DNA from 3 places in the Cedecea sp. genome. Region 3 is predicted to be linked to each of the others. Evidence: predicted binding sites of a transcription regulator. Region 3 holds the regulator's gene; each other region holds the start of a gene.
What was found. The regulator PurR, encoded in region 3, represses purine synthesis genes. The targets are predictions, from matches to a motif close to CANGCAAACGTTTGCNTG.
Positions count from the first base shown of each region.

Region 1: a site for PurR is predicted at 3,877-3,894, ahead of purT (formate-dependent phosphoribosylglycinamide formyltransferase). Genes of this name have one in related genera too.
Region 2: a site for PurR is predicted at 2,583-2,600, ahead of VGM55_RS01270 (amino acid aminotransferase). Genes of this name have one in related genera too.

Region 1 is NZ_DASYBS010000042.1:127,579-133,612, reverse strand. It holds gene exoX (exodeoxyribonuclease X) at 1-474, shown strand, start outside; gene ptrB (oligopeptidase B) at 471-2,528, opposite strand; gene VGM55_RS07230 (tellurite resistance TerB family protein) at 2,653-3,330, opposite strand; gene VGM55_RS07225 (YebG family protein) at 3,449-3,799, opposite strand; gene purT (formate-dependent phosphoribosylglycinamide formyltransferase) at 3,937-5,115, shown strand; gene kdgA (bifunctional 4-hydroxy-2-oxoglutarate aldolase/2-dehydro-3-deoxy-phosphogluconate aldolase) at 5,184-5,825, opposite strand; gene edd (phosphogluconate dehydratase) at 5,885-6,034, opposite strand, start outside.
Region 2 is NZ_DASYBS010000009.1:87,633-93,666, reverse strand. It holds gene asnS (asparagine--tRNA ligase) at 1-758, shown strand, start outside; gene VGM55_RS01275 (porin) at 1,354-2,475, shown strand; gene VGM55_RS01270 (amino acid aminotransferase) at 2,661-3,851, shown strand; gene VGM55_RS01265 (MBL fold metallo-hydrolase) at 3,919-4,566, opposite strand; gene VGM55_RS01260 (YcbK family protein) at 4,606-5,154, opposite strand; gene ldtD (L,D-transpeptidase) at 5,338-6,034, opposite strand, start outside.
Region 3 is NZ_DASYBS010000165.1:59,052-65,085, reverse strand. It holds gene cfa (cyclopropane fatty acyl phospholipid synthase) at 1-213, opposite strand, end outside; gene punC (purine nucleoside transporter PunC) at 505-1,707, opposite strand; gene punR (DNA-binding transcriptional activator PunR) at 1,823-2,761, shown strand; gene purR (HTH-type transcriptional repressor PurR) at 2,758-3,783, opposite strand; gene VGM55_RS25905 (YnhF family membrane protein) at 4,076-4,165, shown strand; gene sodB (superoxide dismutase [Fe]) at 4,334-4,915, opposite strand; gene VGM55_RS25895 (C40 family peptidase) at 5,239-6,034, opposite strand, start outside.

The sequences.
Region 1 (6,034 bases), on a different contig from region 3:
GTGATCCCTCGTTATCACGGGAGCCGTTATTATGTTGCGCACAACGCAAGCTTTGACAGCCGCATGCTGCCAGAAATGCAGGGTGACTGGATTTGTACCGTGAAGCTGGCGCGCCGCCTGTGGCCGGGCATCAAATACAGCAACATGGGTTTGTATAAGTCACTGAAGCTGCACGTGGACACGCCCGCCGGACTTCATCATCACCGCGCCTTGTTCGACTGCTATATCACCGCGGCCCTGCTGTTGAGAATTATGGACGTGTCGGGCTGGACCCCGGAGGAGATGGTCACGATCACCGGCCGTCCTGCGCTGGTGACCACGATGATGTTTGGTAAATACCGGGGCAAGCCTATCGCGGAAATCGCCGAGGACGATCCGGGTTATCTACGCTGGATGCTCAACAACATCAAGGAGCTAACGCCGGACCTTCGTATGACCTTAAAGCATTATCTGGCGGCCAACGCGGCAGATTAATGTACTCGCCCTGGCAACGTTCCCTGCGCCAGGGCTATCAGGAATGCAAACTCAAGCGCCACGCCTTCATAAGCCTTGAATCGCCCCGATTTCCCTCCATGCCCCGAATCCATATCGGTACACAGCAACAGCAGAGAGTCATCTCGTTTATAGTCGCGCAATTTGGCTACCCATTTCGCAGGCTCCCAGTACTGCACCTGTGAATCATGCAGGCCGGTAGTGACCAGTAGATGGGGATAGGCTTGCTCGTGAACCTGGTCGTAAGGACTGTATTGCTTCATGTAGTAATAATACTCTTCGTCCTGAGGATTGCCCCACTCTTCAAATTCACCGGTTGTCAGCGGGATCGACTCATCCAGCATAGTCGTCACGACATCAACAAACGGCACCTGAGCCACCACGCCATGGAATAACTCAGGGCGCAGATTGATTGCCGCCCCCATCAACATTCCGCCCGCACTTCCCCCCATACCATAAAGTAATTTCGGGTCGCCATATCCCTGCTTAAGCAGCTCGTCGCAGACGTCCAGATAGTCGTTAAAGGTATTCATTTTTTTCAGGTACTTACCGTCTTCGTACCATTGCTGCCCCAGCTCTCCGCCGCCGCGCACGTGGGCAATGGCATACACAAACCCTCGATCCAGCAGGCTAAGACGGCTGCTGCTGAAATCCGCATCCATGCTGCTACCATATGAACCATAGCCATAGACCAGCAGCGGACTTTTCCCCCGGCGGAAATGCTTGCGGTGGTAAACCAGCGAAACCGGCACCTGCACACCATCCCGCGCCGTAATCCAGAGATGTTCGCTGCGGTAGTTGCTGGCGTCAAAACCGGCCACCCCGGTTTGCTTGATAACCTTGCGTTCACCGGTATCCATATCCAGCTCAAAAAGCGTATCCGGCGTGGTCATTGAGGAGTAGCCATAGCGCAGATGAGAAGTCTCAGGCTCGGGATTGTAGCCAAGCCAGGTGACATAAGCCGGGTCATCAAAAGCAATGCCGGTGGACTCGTGCGTATGGCGATTAATCTGGCGCAGGCTGGTTAACCCCTGCTGCCTCTCTTCAATCACCAGCCAGTCGCGAAACAGCGTGAAGTCCTCGAGCATGACCTGCTCCCGCGCAGCAATCAGCGTTTCCCACTGTTTCTCATCGCGAACCGTACTGCGGAACAAACCAAAATTTTTGCCGTCTTTGTTAGAGCGAATGTAGAATCCGTGCTGGTAATGATCGAGCGTGTATTCATGATCTTTACGCCGAGGCACAAATACCTGTGGCTCGGCATCTGCAAGCTCCGCATCTAACAGCAAAGCTTCAGTGGTGGTCGCGCTGGCGAGATGGATAACAATAAAATGCTGTGAGGTCGTTTTATGTACGCTGACATAGAAAGCGTCATCTTTCTCCTCATATACCAGCCGATCCCTCGTAACCGGGTGGCCAAGCGTATGGCGCCAGACCTGATAAGGCAGCAGGGTTTTAGGGTGTTTCCGAACGTAGTAAAGCGTTGCGGAGTCATTTGCCCAAACAAAACTACTTGAGACATTATCCAGCAACTCCGGATACCAGTTCCCGGTGGTTAAATTACGCAGGCGAATACCGAACTGACGGCGAGAGAGATAATCCTCCGCCAGCGCCATAACGGCGTTATCCGGCGAGACAGATAACCCGCCCATGGTATAGAACTCGCTGTGGGCGGCACGTTTGTTAGCATCCAGCAAAACCTCCCAGGCGTCCCACTCCTCCTGAATGACCGATTGCCGCTGGTAAACGGCGTATTCATCGCCTTTCTCATAGACCTGACGGTAGCGAAAGCCATTCTTAACATAGGGCGCGGAAACATCATGAGGCGGAATACGGGCGATCATCTCTTTTAGCAGTTGGTCCTGCAAAGCACGTTGGCTCTCCATGATCCTTTTACCGTAGTCATTTTCCTGGTGAAGGTATTCCAGTACGTCAGGATCGGCGCGTTCGTCATCTCGCAGCCAGTAGTAGTTGTCCGTGCGGGTATCGCCATGAAGCGTCATAGCGTGGGGGATCTTTTTGGCTTTTGGCGGCATCACTTTCTTCATTTTCCGTTTAACACCCTGTAAGGGTGGCAAATTCAGCCAAGCTTGCAAGCGGAACGTGAAGGATAAAAAGAAAATGCCGGGAGATCCCCGGCATAGTAGCGGTACAGGATGATTAAACCGGGAGCGATTGTTTTTGCTGTTGAATATCCTGCTCGATGCCGACTCTCACATCCTGTGGAATGTTCAGCGCATCGCCAAGAGCGCTCAGGTAGCTGCGTTCCATGAAGTGATCGATATCGATAGCGGTACAGCTTAGGTAATAAAGCTCCAGCGCTTCTTCCTCATTTTTTACATCCTGCGCAAGCAGTTGAGGATCCAGGGGCCTATCGATCGCCCGCTCAATTAGCGCTTTACCTTCGCCCTCGATGCCCACTTCACGCAACTGCTGTTCGATAAACTGACGTTCTTTGGCATCAATATGACCGTCGCTTTTGGCGGCAAATACCAGCGCGGTAATCAATCGCTCGGTACGAACATCTACCGACGAGTGTTGCTGACCGTAGCCCGAAGCGGCTGGCTGGCTCTGGCGAACCCGGTCTTTGTATTTGTTCCAAAGCACACTACCGGCGACGGCCCCGCCGCCAACCAATAAGGCGCTGGTGCCGTATTTTGTTAACAGTTTGCGCGAGGATTTGCTTGCCAGCAGTAACCCGGCTAATCCGCCCAGCGCTCCCGGCACCAGAAGTTTGCTAAGCCCTTCCGGGCCAGTACCGGCCGCCGGCTGCGAAGATTGTGGGGAGGAGGTAGATTGCCCCAGTAACGACTGAAGCTGCTGTAACCAGTTATTCATGACGACCACCTTTTATTGGCTTAACGCGTCGAGAGTAGGCCACGGGACGTCAAGAAATGTCGGACGGCGCTAAAGATGGGAAAAGAATCGCGCCGGTAGCCCGGCGCAGGCAGCGCGGTTATGCCGCTTTAGTACGTTTACGCCCGGGATGTTCGCTTACGTTGTCTTCCGCCACAGCCGTTTGCTCAGCCACAGGGGCCTCTGTTTGTGGCTCAGATTCGGTCAACTCCGGCGCCGGCAATTTGCCATTTTTCAGGACGCCCGCCAGCAGATCCTTGTTTTCAGCCATCCACATCGCCAGGGTATCGCTCTGCCCTTCATCAAGCGCTAGCGGGCTTTGCTGCAGCCATTCGCCAAGCACTTCAGCCAGATCCAGCATTTTGTCGTAAGCGTCAGCGTCCTTTTTACTGGCAAAGGCCATTTTTTCTTGTCCCTCTCTCACTACAACATATTTAATCTCGACCGCCATTTTGCAGCTCCGTTTACCTGTTTATTTATCCAGTATATCGCCATTCATTTTATCACACAAGCCGTAAAGCCGCTGCCAACGCAAACGTTTTCGTTTATACTGCCGCGGTCTTTTTTTCTCTGTTAAGGCTAAATCACATGTCAACGTTGGGAACAGCTCTGCGCCCGGCAGCTACGCGAGTCATGCTGCTGGGTTCCGGTGAATTGGGTAAAGAAGTGGCTATTGAGTGTCAGCGCCTCGGAGTAGAAGTTATCGCCGTCGACCGCTACGCGAATGCGCCCGCGATGCACGTCGCACACCGCAGCCATGTTATCAACATGCTGGACGCTGCGGCGTTAAAAGCGCTGGTTGCGGCCGAAATGCCTGATTTTATCGTTCCTGAAATTGAAGCTATTGCTACCGACGCTCTGCTGGAGCTGGAAGCGCAGGGACAACGCGTGGTGCCGTGTGCGCGCGCAACAAAGCTGACGATGAACCGCGAAGGGATCCGCCGACTCGCGGCAGAAGAGCTTCAACTGCCAACCTCCGCCTACCGCTTTGCGGATAGTGAAGAGGCTTTCCAGCAGGCCGTACAGGAGATTGGCTTGCCTTGTATCGTCAAACCGGTGATGAGCTCATCCGGCAAAGGCCAGAGCTTTATTCGCACCGCCGACCAGTTGCCAAACGCGTGGGAATACGCGCAGCTTGGCGGGCGTGCCGGTAAAGGCCGGGTTATTGTTGAAGGCGTGGTCAATTTTGATTTTGAAATTACCCTACTGACCATCAATGCCATAGATGGGGTGCATTTCTGTGCGCCAATCGGCCATCGTCAGGAAGAGGGTGACTACCGTGAGTCCTGGCAGCCTCAGCAGATGAGCGACATCGCCCTGGCAAGATCAAAAGAGATTGCTGAGAAGGTGGTTACCGCCCTGGGGGGGCATGGCCTGTTTGGCGTTGAGCTGTTTGTCTGTGGCGATGACGTTATTTTCAGCGAAGTCTCTCCTCGCCCACACGATACCGGCATGGTGACGTTGATTTCGCAGGATCTTTCTGAGTTTGCCCTGCATGTTCGCGCCTTCCTCGGCCTGCCAATCGGTGAGATTCGCCAGTACGGCCCGGCCGCATCGGCGGTGATCCTGCCTGAATTGCAAAGCGATAATGTCACGTTCAACAATGTCGCCGGTGCGCTAGGCGGCGGCTTACAGGTTCGCCTGTTTGGCAAGCCGGAAATTGCGGGTAAACGTCGCATGGGTGTGGCGCTGGCAACGGGAAGCAACGTTGATGACGCTGTCGCAAGAGCCGTCGTGTCTGCTGCGCAGGTGAAAGTCGAAGGCTAAAAAAATAGCCCTCGATTAAGGGCTATTCACTCATTCAGCCCCGTGAACAGACGGGGCTTTTGAATGCCTTACAGCTTCGCGCCTTCAATGGCTTCACGGGCAAGCTTAGTGATGCGGTCGTAGTCCCCGGTTTCCAGCGCATCGGCCGGTACCAGCCAGGAGCCGCCGATGCACAGCACGCTTTTCAGCGCCAGGTAGTCACGGTAGTTAGCCGGGGAGATACCGCCGGTTGGGCAGAAACGCACCTGAGAGAACGGGCCAGCAATCGCCTGCAATGCTTTGGTGCCGCCGTTAGCTTCCGCCGGGAAGAATTTAAACTCTTTCAGACCGTAGTCCATGCCCAGCATCAGTTCAGATACGGTGCTGATGCCCGGGATCAGTGGGATGCTCCCTTCAGTGGCGGCTTTCAGCAGCGGCTCGGTCAAGCCCGGGCTGATAGCGAACTGCGCGCCGGCTTCAGTCACTTCTGCCAGCTGCTGTGGGTTCAGTACTGTACCCGCACCGATAATGGCTTCAGGCACTTCTTTCGCAATCGCGCGAATCGCGTCGATGGCACAGGCGGTACGCAGCGTTACTTCGAGCACGCGCACGCCACCGGCTACCAGCGCTTTTGCCATCGGCACCGCATGTTCCAGCTTGTTAACGACGATAACCGGAACGACCGGGCCAGTTTTCAGGATCTGTTCTGCTGTTGTTTTCCAATTTTTCATCTGAGTGCCTCTTAGCCACTTTTAATCTGTTTTCCGCGGGGCATATACCCGTCGCGGGCTTAAAATTTAATGCAGGTTGCGCCTTGTTCAGCGCCCGAAAGCTGTTCGCGCAATGCGCCGAATAGCTCGCGTCCGGTTCCTGTGCGCTCGGCGCTGAGATCCGGGTGATAAGCAGTGCGCGCCGCAAGTACGGCTTCATCGACAAGCAA
Region 2 (6,034 bases), on a different contig from region 3:
ACGGCGAAACGTATGCAAGTGCGTTGTCTAAGGTTTACACCTTCGGACCAACCTTCCGTGCTGAAAATTCCAACACCAGCCGTCACCTGGCCGAGTTTTGGATGCTGGAGCCGGAAGTGGCGTTTGCCGATCTGGACGATGTTGCCGGGCTGGCCGAAGCGATGCTCAAGTACGTCTTTAAGGCTGTCCTGGAAGAACGTATGGACGACATGAAGTTCTTTGCTGAGCGCGTGGACAAAGAGGCCATTGAGCGCCTGGAACGCTTTATCTCCGCTGACTTTGCCCAGGTGAACTACACCGACGCGGTCGAAATCCTGCTGAACTGTGGGCAGAAGTTCGAAAACCCGGTCTATTGGGGCGTCGATCTCTCCTCCGAGCACGAGCGTTACCTGGCCGAGCAGCACTTCAAGGCACCGGTGGTAGTAAAAAACTACCCGAAAGACATCAAAGCTTTCTATATGCGCCTGAACGAAGACGGTAAGACCGTTGCCGCTATGGACGTCCTTGCACCGGGCATCGGTGAAATCATCGGCGGCTCCCAGCGTGAAGAGCGTCTGGATGTGCTGGACGCGCGTATGGCTGAAATGGGGCTGAATAAAGAAGATTACTGGTGGTACCGCGATCTGCGCCGCTACGGCACTGTTCCACACTCCGGTTTTGGCCTGGGCTTCGAGCGCCTCATCGCCTATGTCACCGGTGTGCAGAACGTACGCGATGTCATTCCGTTCCCACGTACGCCGCGTAACGCGAGTTTCTAAGTTTAAAAACGTCAAAGGCCAGCTGAAGCTGGCCTTTTTACGTTTCATTGCATACGGTATATTTTCTTCAACGAACCTTAAACAAACGTCAATTTCAACCCTCATTTGCCACTCGCCCGTTACGAACTGTTTCCTGCTCACAATTTTTAACAAAAGTTGCGCTTAAATTTGCTAGCGCGCCTGAATAGTGGTGGGCATAGCACATTTGTCTATTTTTCACACAGCCATCCAGACTTCTAAAAACAAGACAAAAAATGAACAATTGTGAACGAATGATGCTCAGAATTTAACCTTATGCGGATTAAACATAAGTAATTCATATATATATGCTAAGAAATGATGCATTGATGTTGCGTTGAGGATGAAATTTGAAATGGTTCACAAAGTTCCCGAAAATTAATATTTAGTTACACATATTTTCTTTTTGAAACTCAGTTTAGACATTTGTAGCACTTTCAGGCTAGCGAAACGGTTTCATGGATGGAAAGATGCCTGACAGATACAGAAAGACACCAAACTATCATCAATAGTTCCGTAAAGAATTATTGACGGCAGTGGCAGGTGTCCATAAAAACCACAATGAGGGTAATAAATAATGATGAAGCGCAATATTCTGGCAGTGGTAATCCCTGCTCTGCTGGTAGCCGGTGCAGCTAACGCTGCAGAAATCTACAACAAAAACGGCAACAAACTGGATCTGTACGGTAAAGTTGTTGGTGAGCGTGACTTCACCACCACCGGTGACAAAGGCAATACCGACGTCAACTACGGCCAGATCGGCTTTAAAGGCGAAACCCAGATCAATAACGATCTGACCGGCTATGGCCAGTGGGAATATCGTGCTCGTGCAAACGGCGGCGAAGGTAACCAGACTAACTCTACCCGTCTGGCATTCGCGGGTCTGAAAATTACTGATGGTGGTTCCATCGACTACGGCCGTAACTACGGTATCGTTTACGATGTTGAATCCTACACCGACATGGCGCCATCCTGGTCTGGCGAAACCTGGGGCGGTGGCTATGTAGACAACTACATGACCAGCCGTTCTAACGGCCTGCTGACCTACCGCAACAGCGGTTTCTTCGGTCTGGTTGACGGTCTGAACTTTGGTATTCAGTACCAGGGCAAAAACGATCGTGCTAACCCATCCCAGTCTAACGGCGACGGCGTAGGCTACTCTCTGGGCTATGACTTCGGCGCAGGCTTCTCTGCAATTGGTGCTTACAGCAACTCCAACCGCACCACCAAGCAGAAAGAAGACAACAACGGCAACAAAGCTGAAGCCTGGGCACTGGGTACCAAATACGACGCGAACAACATCTATCTGGCCGCGGTTTATGCTGAGACTCGCAACATGAGCCAGCTGAGCAACAACGTCTATAACAGCCCAGAAAAGGCTGACGACCCGAACTACTTCAGCGTAGCGAAGAAGACTCAGAACTTTGAAGTTATCGCTCAGTACCAGTTCGACTTCGGTCTGCGTCCATCCCTGGCATACGTTCAGTCCAAAGGCAAAAAACTGGCTAGCGTAGATGGCGGCAGTGCCGATCTGGCTAAATACATCGAAGCGGGTGCGACATACTACTTCAACAAAAACTTTAACGTTTATGCTGACTACCGCTTCAACCTGCTGAGCGACAGCGAAGCAGCTAAAACTGGCGGCGGCTGGGTTGGTTCTGACGACCAGGCAGCAGTTGGCGTGACCTATCAGTTCTAATTTCAGCAATTTGTTTGTCTGAAATGTTTAAAAACAGGGCTTCGGCCCTGTTTTTTTATGGCAAAAAAGTAGAATAAACCCGATGTTATCGCTAACCGTCTCTTTTTATCGCAAACGGTTGGCAATTCGTAAAACAGCAGTTAACCTGAAAGCGATTTCCCCCGATATCACTAATGGAACCCGTCATGTTTGAGAACATTACCGCTGCCCCTGCCGATCCTATTCTTGGTCTGGCCGACCTGTTTCGCGCCGACGACCGTCCAACCAAAATCAACCTCGGCATCGGGGTCTATAAGGACGAGACCGGTAAAACCCCTGTCCTGACCAGCGTGAAGAAAGCAGAGCTTTATCTGCTGGAAAATGAGACCACCAAAAACTATCTGGGTATTGATGGTATTCCTGAATTTGGCCGTTGCACGCAAGAGCTACTGTTCGGTAAAGACAATGCGCTTATCGCCGATAAACGTGCCCGTACGGCACAAACACCAGGCGGTACCGGTGCGCTGCGCGTGGCCGCTGACTTCCTGGCAAAAAATACATCAGCGAAACGCGTCTGGGTAAGCAACCCAAGCTGGCCTAACCACAAAAGCGTGTTTAACGCCGCCGGACTGGAAGTGAAAGAGTACGCCTACTACGATGCGGAAAATCACAGTCTGGACTTTGATGGTCTGGTGGCCAGCCTGCAGGCGGCCGAAGCCGGTGACGTAGTGCTGTTCCACGGCTGCTGCCATAACCCAACCGGCATCGATCCTACTGCCGAACAGTGGAAAACGCTGGCAGAGATGTCGCTGGCCAAAGGCTGGCTGCCGCTGTTTGACTTCGCCTATCAGGGCTTTGCCCGCGGGCTGGAAGAGGATGCCGAAGGCCTGCGTATTTTCGCGGCCGGCCATAAAGAACTGCTGGTGGCCAGCTCCTACTCCAAGAACTTCGGTTTGTACAATGAACGCGTAGGTGCTTTCACGCTGGTTGCCACCGATGCCGACACCGCCGATCGTTCATTCAGCCAGGTGAAATCGGTTATTCGCGCCAACTATTCCAACCCACCGGCACACGGTGCCTCCGTTGTTGCGACCATTCTGAGCAATGACGCGCTGCGTACCATGTGGGAACAAGAGCTGACCGATATGCGCCAGCGTATTCACCGCATGCGTCAGCTGTTTGTGAATACCCTGCAGGAGAAAGGTGCCAACCGCGACTTCAGCTTCATCATTAACCAGAACGGGATGTTCTCGTTCAGCGGCCTGACCAAAGATCAGGTGCTGCGCCTGCGCGAAGAGTTTGGTGTTTACGCCGTCGCCTCCGGCCGCGTTAACGTTGCGGGAATGACCCCGGATAACATGGCGCCGCTGTGCGAAGCCATCGTTGCCGTGCTGTAAAATTTACAGGCAGCAAAAAGTAAAAGAGCCGCGTAAGCGGCTCTTTTTATTTTACTGGAAAACGGCTTTACCAGACCGGCAGCTCATCCTGCAAGAATGGATTATGCAGGCGTTCGTAGCCTAAGGTAGACATCGGGCCGTGGCCAGGAATAAAGGTCACATCATCTCCCAGCGGCAGTAGCTTACGCTTGATCGAATCAATCAACGCCGCATGATCGCCACGAGGGAAATCGCTGCGCCCCACCCCGCCTTTAAAGATGACATCACCAGAAACCAGCAAACGAGAGGCCGCATCGAAGAAGACAATATGGCCAGGCGTATGCCCCGGACAATGCAACACCTGTAAAGTTACATTCCCTACGGAAACACCTTCCCCTTCGTTTAACCAGCGGTCCGGCGTCAAAGGCTCACACTCGTCGAGGCCAAACATCCGGCTTTGCTGTGGCAGTCCCTGCAGCCAGAACTCATCTTCTTTTTCCGGCCCCACAACGGGCACGCCGTAATGTGCCGCCAGCTCAGCCGCCGCGCCGACGTGATCGAGATGACCATGCGTCAACAGGATTTGGCTAATCTGCACGTTTTTCTGCGCCACTTCTTGCTTAATGCGCGCGGCATCGCCGCCAGGATCCACCAGCGCCGCCTGCTGCGTTTCCTCGCACCAAATAAGAGAACAGTTCTGGGCAAAAGCCGTGACCGGAATAATGTGATAGTTCATGCTGCTCCATTACCGACAACAAAGCCGGATTCCGTTGTTTTACCAGTGCCTTACCGGCCCGGTGTCAATATGCACAAAGTCGCTGCTGGGGTAGTATCCTACACCACATGCGCGCATAGATAATGCTGCTTTGCGAATATTGCTTAACGAAACGCCTTCAATATGGAAATCCATCGCCTGGCCTTTGGTGTGGTAGCTTTTTTTCGCCACGCCGCGGCTGTGAGCGCGAAGTTCATTATTGGTGTCGATGGAGCGGTAGCCGGAAATCAGCTGGACCGGTTTATTAGTCCCCAAAAGCCCTTGCAGGCGATAGAGTTGGTCGAACAGCGAAGGATCGATGGATTTAATCTTATTCGCCCGGTAGTCCCGGAAGAAGTGATTAAGTTTTGCTAATTCATCCTGAATATAGCCTCTGCCATCAAAAAACTCAGCTTTCAGTGACTCTCCAGTATGCAGGTTATTGAGAGTCAAAATACGCGGGCGTGGTGTCGAGAGGGTGGCAAACGACGGCAAAGGCATGAGAGCGGCACCGAAAGCCACGCCCCCCAAAGCCAGTAGCTTGCGGCGATTAGCGTCAAATTTGTCCATGATATCCAGGTCTACAGGTAATAAAATGATCGTTTAATATGCACTTTTGCGCACTGCCACGCACCATAACTGCCCGAATCCGGGTAGTCAAGGCACGATAAAACCCAGCAACGGCGGGCCCTGTAGAGGGCCCTGCTGCGTTTTACAATTTATACGACCACTAATTCATTAGAAATGTTGCGTTTAGCGGATTAATAACCCGGCTTTAACGAGGTTTTGTGCGCCAGATCGCGCGGTGAGATCATAATTGTAAATATCTGTACGAAACTCGGTACGCCCCTCTTTTCCGACAAACGCCGTCAGATAGTAGAGATTAACGGGAATGTTTTGGCGGATATTCACGTATTTGGTATTCCCCTCCTGCAACGTGCTGGAGATACGGGAATCATTCCATCCGGCATCCTGCAGCAGCATGTTCGCCAGTTCAGAGGCTTTATTCACGCGCACGCAGCCCGAACTCAGCGCCCTGGAATCCTTCTGGAACAGGGTATGGTTTGGCGTGTCGTGCAGATAGATAGCGTCGGAGCTCGGCATATTGAACTTGTAGCGACCAAGCGAATTTTGCGTGCCTGGCTTCTGCTGGAAGCGGAACGGCAGGTTGTTCTCGGTAATCGTCGACCAGTCAACGCGCCACGGGTCTATCGTCTCGGCGTTATTGCTCCAGCCGCGAATTACGCTATAGCCATGCTGTTCCAGGTAGCCTGGATTCTGGCGAACCTTAGGCAATATATCTTTTCGTGCAAGGGTCGGGGGCACGTTCCACGGCGGGTTAACCACGACATTATTCAGCGCGCTGCTCATCATCGGGGTTTTACGGTCAGGGCGCCCAACGATAACGCGTGACGCCAACGCCTCATTGCCGTTAAGGTAGTAAACCAGC
Region 3 (6,034 bases):
CCGTTCGCATTCCCACCAGCCGTCCATATAGCTTTCGCCGAGGCCAAGGGAACCTTCCTGAAGAACGCGTTTAAAAAAGTCCGGGTTTTTAACCTGAATATCAAAAGGGTTGGGACCGTTGAGTGTAATACCTGCCCGACCCAGCATTTCATTTGCGATACGATACCATTCGTTATCTCGTACGCTCACTTCTTCTATACACGATGAACTCATAGCTTCTCCATCACCTTGTTGTGATCAGAACCTTAAAACAGCGTAGACGCTATTCACGGCTTGTGAGAACTCTCACGGAAAAATCCGCGTGCCTGATATCCGACGTAGAACAGAGAAAGGGTGACTCTCCCTTACTGAAAGGCCGTCCATGGAAAAACGGAAGCGCTCCGACTCCCGTAAAAATTGATGAGGCTTATAATAGAACCGCAATAACTATAAGCCTGTTTTATTGATGGTTCAATGGAATATTGTTAGCAAGCTAATCACATAATATTCACATTATCATTCATGTTACTGTGCGCGAGAAAACTCGCTGCGGCTGTTACTTTTAATCTCACGCCTGGCGGAGTGCTGTAGGGCATAACCCAGAACGGCAAGCAGGATAGTGGACAACATCACGCTGGTGGTGGTGATAAGCGGGGTGGTGACCAGCCAGGAGACCATCAGGCTTGCCAGGAAGCAAAGCCCAAGCTGCAGGGTGTTTTGCAGCGCGGCGGCTTTCCCGGTGGCCTGCGGGAACGGCAGCAGGGCCGAGGCGACAACGACAGGATAGATTGCGCCGTTTGCCGCAGCCATGACGCAGAACGGGATCAACAACAACGTTAGGTCAGCATAGCCGCTCATCGCCACGCCCCAGGTTGCCACAACGCTCAGGGCATAAAGTGCCAACAGCCAGAGCAGCAGCTGTTTACCCTGCCATTTTTGCAGCGCGCTGCGACAGCCGTAGCCACCAATCAGGAAGGCAATGGTCTGCGGCATATAGCTCAGGCCAATAGCCGCCGGGCTGTAGCCCATTTCGTTCAGGATAAACGGCGAGCCGGTGAGCCAGGCGAAGAAGCTGGCGGAGCAGGCGGCGTAAATCAGCACGTTGCCGCCGTAAACGCGGGAGCGTAATAAAGAGAAGAAGCTGACTTTATTGTCTTCGGTTTGCTGGTGGTGTTGGGTGCGAGGCTTGAGACGTAGGGTAGGGATCATCAGCAGCAAAGCGATAGCGAACAGTACGGCAAAAATGGCTTGCCATTCAAAATGGTTCAGCAGCCAGCTTCCCAGCAGCGGGGCCAGCGCCGGGGACAGCCCAACCAGCGGCATGATGGTGGCGAAGATGCGGCCAGCACGATTAGCAGGATAATAGTCGGTCACCAGCGCCTGCCAGCTGACCGCTGCAGAGCAAACGCCGACGGCCTGAATGAAACGCAGTACCAGAAGGGTTGTGGCGTCTTTTACCCAAAGCATGCCTATGCAGCCTGCGGCAAACATGGCAAGACCAATCAGCAGAACGGGTTTACGCCCGAAGCGATCGGAAAGCGGCCCCCACATTAGCTGGGCAAAAGCGAAGCCTGCCAGAAACAGGCTCAGGCTGGCGCTAACCGCTGACGCATTTGTCCCCAGGTCTTGCTGAATGGCGGCAAAGGCAGGCAGGTACATGTCGGTGGCGAGGAAGCCCAACACGCTCAGCCCCGCAAGCCAGATAAGAAATCCCTTTGATGGTTGCATATTTCACTCTTGATTTTTGATAGCAGGTTAACGGGGCAGGAGTCTACGGAGTGCAAAACCGCTTGTGAAACGCTAATATTTGCACATTGCATTCAAATTTTTTGCAGGCAAAAACATGTGGTCTGAATATTCTCTGGAAGTTGTGGATGCCGTGGCCCGCAATGGAAGCTTCAGCGGTGCCGCCCAGGAGCTACACCGCGTGCCTTCTGCCATAAGCTATACGGTACGCCAGCTCGAAGAGTGGTTAGCTGTGCCGCTCTTCGAACGGCGGCACCGTGATGTTGAACTCACCGCAGCCGGGGCTTTTTTTTTGAAGGAGGGTCGCTCTGTTATCAAAAAAATGATGGCTACCCGACAGCAATGCCAGCAGATAGCAAACGGCTGGCGCGGGCACCTGTCCATTGCGGTAGACAATATTGTGAAGCCAGAGCGTACCCGCCAGCTGGTGCTGGATTTTTATCGCCACTTTCCGGATATCGAGCTACGGGTATTTCAGGAGGTCTTCAACGGCGTGTGGGACGCACTGGCTGACGGACGAGTAGAGGCGGCGATAGGGGCGACGCAGGCTATCCCCGTGGGAGGACGTTATGCGTTTCGGGATATGGGGGCGCTTAGCTGGCGCTGTGTCGTTTCGACCGATCATCCGCTCGCGCAACATGAGGGTGTTATTCCGGACGATATGCTCAGGGCCTGGCCATCTTTGGTTCTGGAGGATACATCGCGTTCGCTGCCCAAGCGTATCACCTGGCTTCTTGATAACCAGCGCCGCGTGGTGGTGCCGGACTGGGCTTCAGGGGCGGACTGCCTTAGCGCAGGCCTGTGCATTGGCATGGTGCCTACGCACATCGCTAAGCCGTGGCTGGACGGCGGAGAGTGGCAGGAGCTGACGCTGGAAAATCCGTTCCCGGATGCAGCTTGCTGCCTGACGTGGAGGCAGGATGACGCATCGCCTGCGTTAAGCTGGCTGCTGGAATACCTGGGGGACAGTGAGACGATGAATCAGGAGTGGCTTCAGGAGCCAGGCAACACATTCCCGGCTCCTGACAAGACTTAGCGGCGGTAATCGCGGAACGGGCCGTCGGCTACCGAGCGGCGTTCGATGAGGCGCGGATGGACTTCAATCGTCTGCGACTCTTCACGTTTGTTGATTATACGGTCGAGCAGCATATTAAAGGCCGTTTCGCCCAGACGTTCTTTTGGCTGGTGGATAGTGGTCAACGCCGGAGAGAAATAGCGGGCGTTGCGCACATTATCATAGCCGATGATAGAGATATCCTGCGGCACGCGCAGCCCCATCTCATCCGCTGCGCAGATCGCGCCCATCGCCATGATATCGCCACCGCAGAATACCGCTGTAGGGCGATGTGGCTGGTTGAGTAATTGCTGCATGGCCCGGTAGCCGGACTCTGGCTCGAAGTCGCCCTGAACTACCCAATTATCCGGTACTTTAATATTGGCTTCATCAAGCGCCTTCAGGAAGCCTGCATGGCGACCGCCGCCGGTATTACGTTCCAGCTGACCCGGGATCGCACCGATGTCGCGATGGCCGCGTTCAATCAGGTAACGGCCTGCGAGATAACCGCCGTGAAAAGCATTGTCGACAACGGAGTCGGTAAAGTCGGCGCGGGCTTCGCCCCAGTCCATCACCACCATGGGAATATGACGGTACTCTTCCAGCGTAGAGAGCAGGCTTTCCGGGTACTCGGAGCACATCACCAGCAAGCCATCAACGCGCTTTTGCGCCATCATCGACAGGTAGGCGCGCTGTTTCTCAAAGTTGTTGTGCGCATTGCCAAGGATCAAGGTGTAGCCTTTCGCGAAACAGCTGTTCTCGACCGATTCGATAATTTCAGCAAAATAGGGGGCTTCGCTTGAGGTAGCAAGCAGACCGATGGATTTGGTGTGGTTGACCTTCAGGCTGCGTGCAACGGCACTCGGTGAGTAGTGCAGCTCTTTAATTGCTGCCCAGACGGCGTTGCGCGTCTCTTCCGCCACAAAACGGGTCTTGTTAATGACATGTGACACAGTGGTAGTGGAAACGTTTGCGCGCTTCGCTACGTCCTTAATTGTTGCCATTAGATGTCACTCCAGACCATATCGTAAACTCCTGATAACTCATATGTTAAACGTTTGCCTTCGCTAACTCCTGGGGCAACACGTTGGTTGCAGGCCTGTCGGGAATGCGACATACAGCGGGAGGAGGGCGTTGCCGGGCGATACGCGGTAAATTAGCGAAGGATTTTGGCTTATCCCGGGGCAAAGTGGAAGAGGGAAAACCGAGATCTGTGCAAAACCAGCAGGATTTTTCTCGCCAATTGTGGGAAAATCATCCTGCTTACACTTTGTAGGGAAATAAAAGGAGCTTACGATGAGTACCGATCTGAAGTTTTCCATGGTGACCACGGTTATCGTACTGGGCCTGATTGTTGCCGGTGCGCTGACCGCCGTACTGCACTGATTTAATAAGGGCCGCTAATAGCGGCCCTTAGGCCGTAGACAAAGAGGGAAAAGTATGGCTTTTCCCTCTTTGTGGTTATCAGTCGAAAATCAATGAATTGATTTTCCCCGTTTATTTCCAAAAAACCTCAGGTAATCCTTCCATTCTCTGATGAAAAGCGGCTGCAAATCAGCCCGCCAGGTTTTGCGCAACAAATGTCCAGTTAACCAGCGCCCAGAAGTGGTCCAGATATGTCGGGCGCGCATTACGGTAATCAATATAGTAAGCGTGTTCCCAGACATCTACGGTCAGCAGCGGTTTTGCATCGGTAGTGAGCGGGGTTCCGGCGTTTGAGGTGGAAACTATTGCCAGGCTGCCGTCGCTGTTTTTGACAAGCCAGGTCCAGCCGGAACCGAAGTTTTTGATGGCGGCTTCGGTGAACTGTTTTTTAAATGCTTCTACGCTGCCAAAGGCGTTAGTAATGGCTGCCAGCACTTCCCCGGCTGGCTCTCCTCCTGCGTTTGGCGCCAGGCAGTGCCAGTAGAACGTATGGTTCCAGACCTGTGCGGCGTTATTGAAAATCCCACCGTCAGCGTGCTTAACGATCTCCTCCAGCGTCTTCCCTTCAAACGGACTGCCTTTTACAAGGTTATTCAGGTTAGTGACGTAGGTTTGATGGTGTTTACCGTAGTGGTATTCGAGGGTTTCGGCTGAGATGTGCGGTGCCAAAGCGTCTTTTGCATAGGGCAGGGCGGGTAGTTCGAACGACATTGCTTCACTCCTTGTTATTTTGATTCACAATATAACTACATTTTGTGTGGTTATAAGGTTAGCAAATTACGGGAGTGCAAAAAAGCGAAATGAAACAGCCCGTTGTCGGGCTGTTCAGACGGCAGACAAACTACCTGCAATGAATAGATACCAGATGGCGTTTTAAAATAAACAAGGAAAATCAATTTATTGATTTTCGACTGATAACCACAAAGAGGGAAAAACCACGCTTTTTCCCTCTTTGTCAGCAACAATTAACAGCCCGTTGCCGGGCCGTTAACATTTTAATCAGAATAAAACCGCCCGATGGGGCGCAGATAAGATTAGCGAATTGTCTTTGGCGTCATGACCCGGCGGGCACCGACGTAGTGGCGCTGCCAGTAATCCTCGCTCAGGGAGGTTATCTGGATATCACGGCCGCTGCGGGGAGACTGAATAAACTTGCCGTTGCCGACGTAAACGCCAACGTGGTCAGCGGTTCCGCGCCCTTGAGTGCGGAAGAAGACCAGGTCGCCGCTTTCCAGTTCGCTGCGATCAACGGAAGAGGCATCACGCAGGTGATACATTTCGTTGGCGGTGCGTGGAATACGGATGTTCACCAGATCTTTATAAGCGTAATAAATCAGCCCGCTGCAGTCGAAACCGGTGCGTGGAGAGGTGCCACCCCAGCGGTACGGTTTACCAATTTGCCCCATCAGCTTGTTCATGGCGGTTTTTTGCGCCTTCTGTACTCGCACTTTGTGCGCCTGAGCAATAGTCAGATTTTTTTCTGACTTCACCTTCACGCACTGTTTTTTATGCCCTTTACGATGGGTGCATTTTTCAGTGTAGGCGAGAGTGGCTGCGGCTGGCTGTACGGCTAACTTCTGGGAGGATTTTTTACTGCTGTTTTTAGCGAGGGTTTTGCTTTTGCCTGAGACGTTGTGTTTTACAACTTTGGCTTTTGCCGGTGAGGTCTCTTTTTTACCGGACTTCTTTGTGGAGGCTGTGCTGGCCTTCTGTTTTGCCTTTGCTTTCTCTTTACCCTGGTTGCTTTTACTGGTGGTTTTTGCCGGATGGTTTTTTTGTGCAACAGGATGGCGGACGTGCTCGGACGCCTGCGTCAAAGGTGTATAGGGC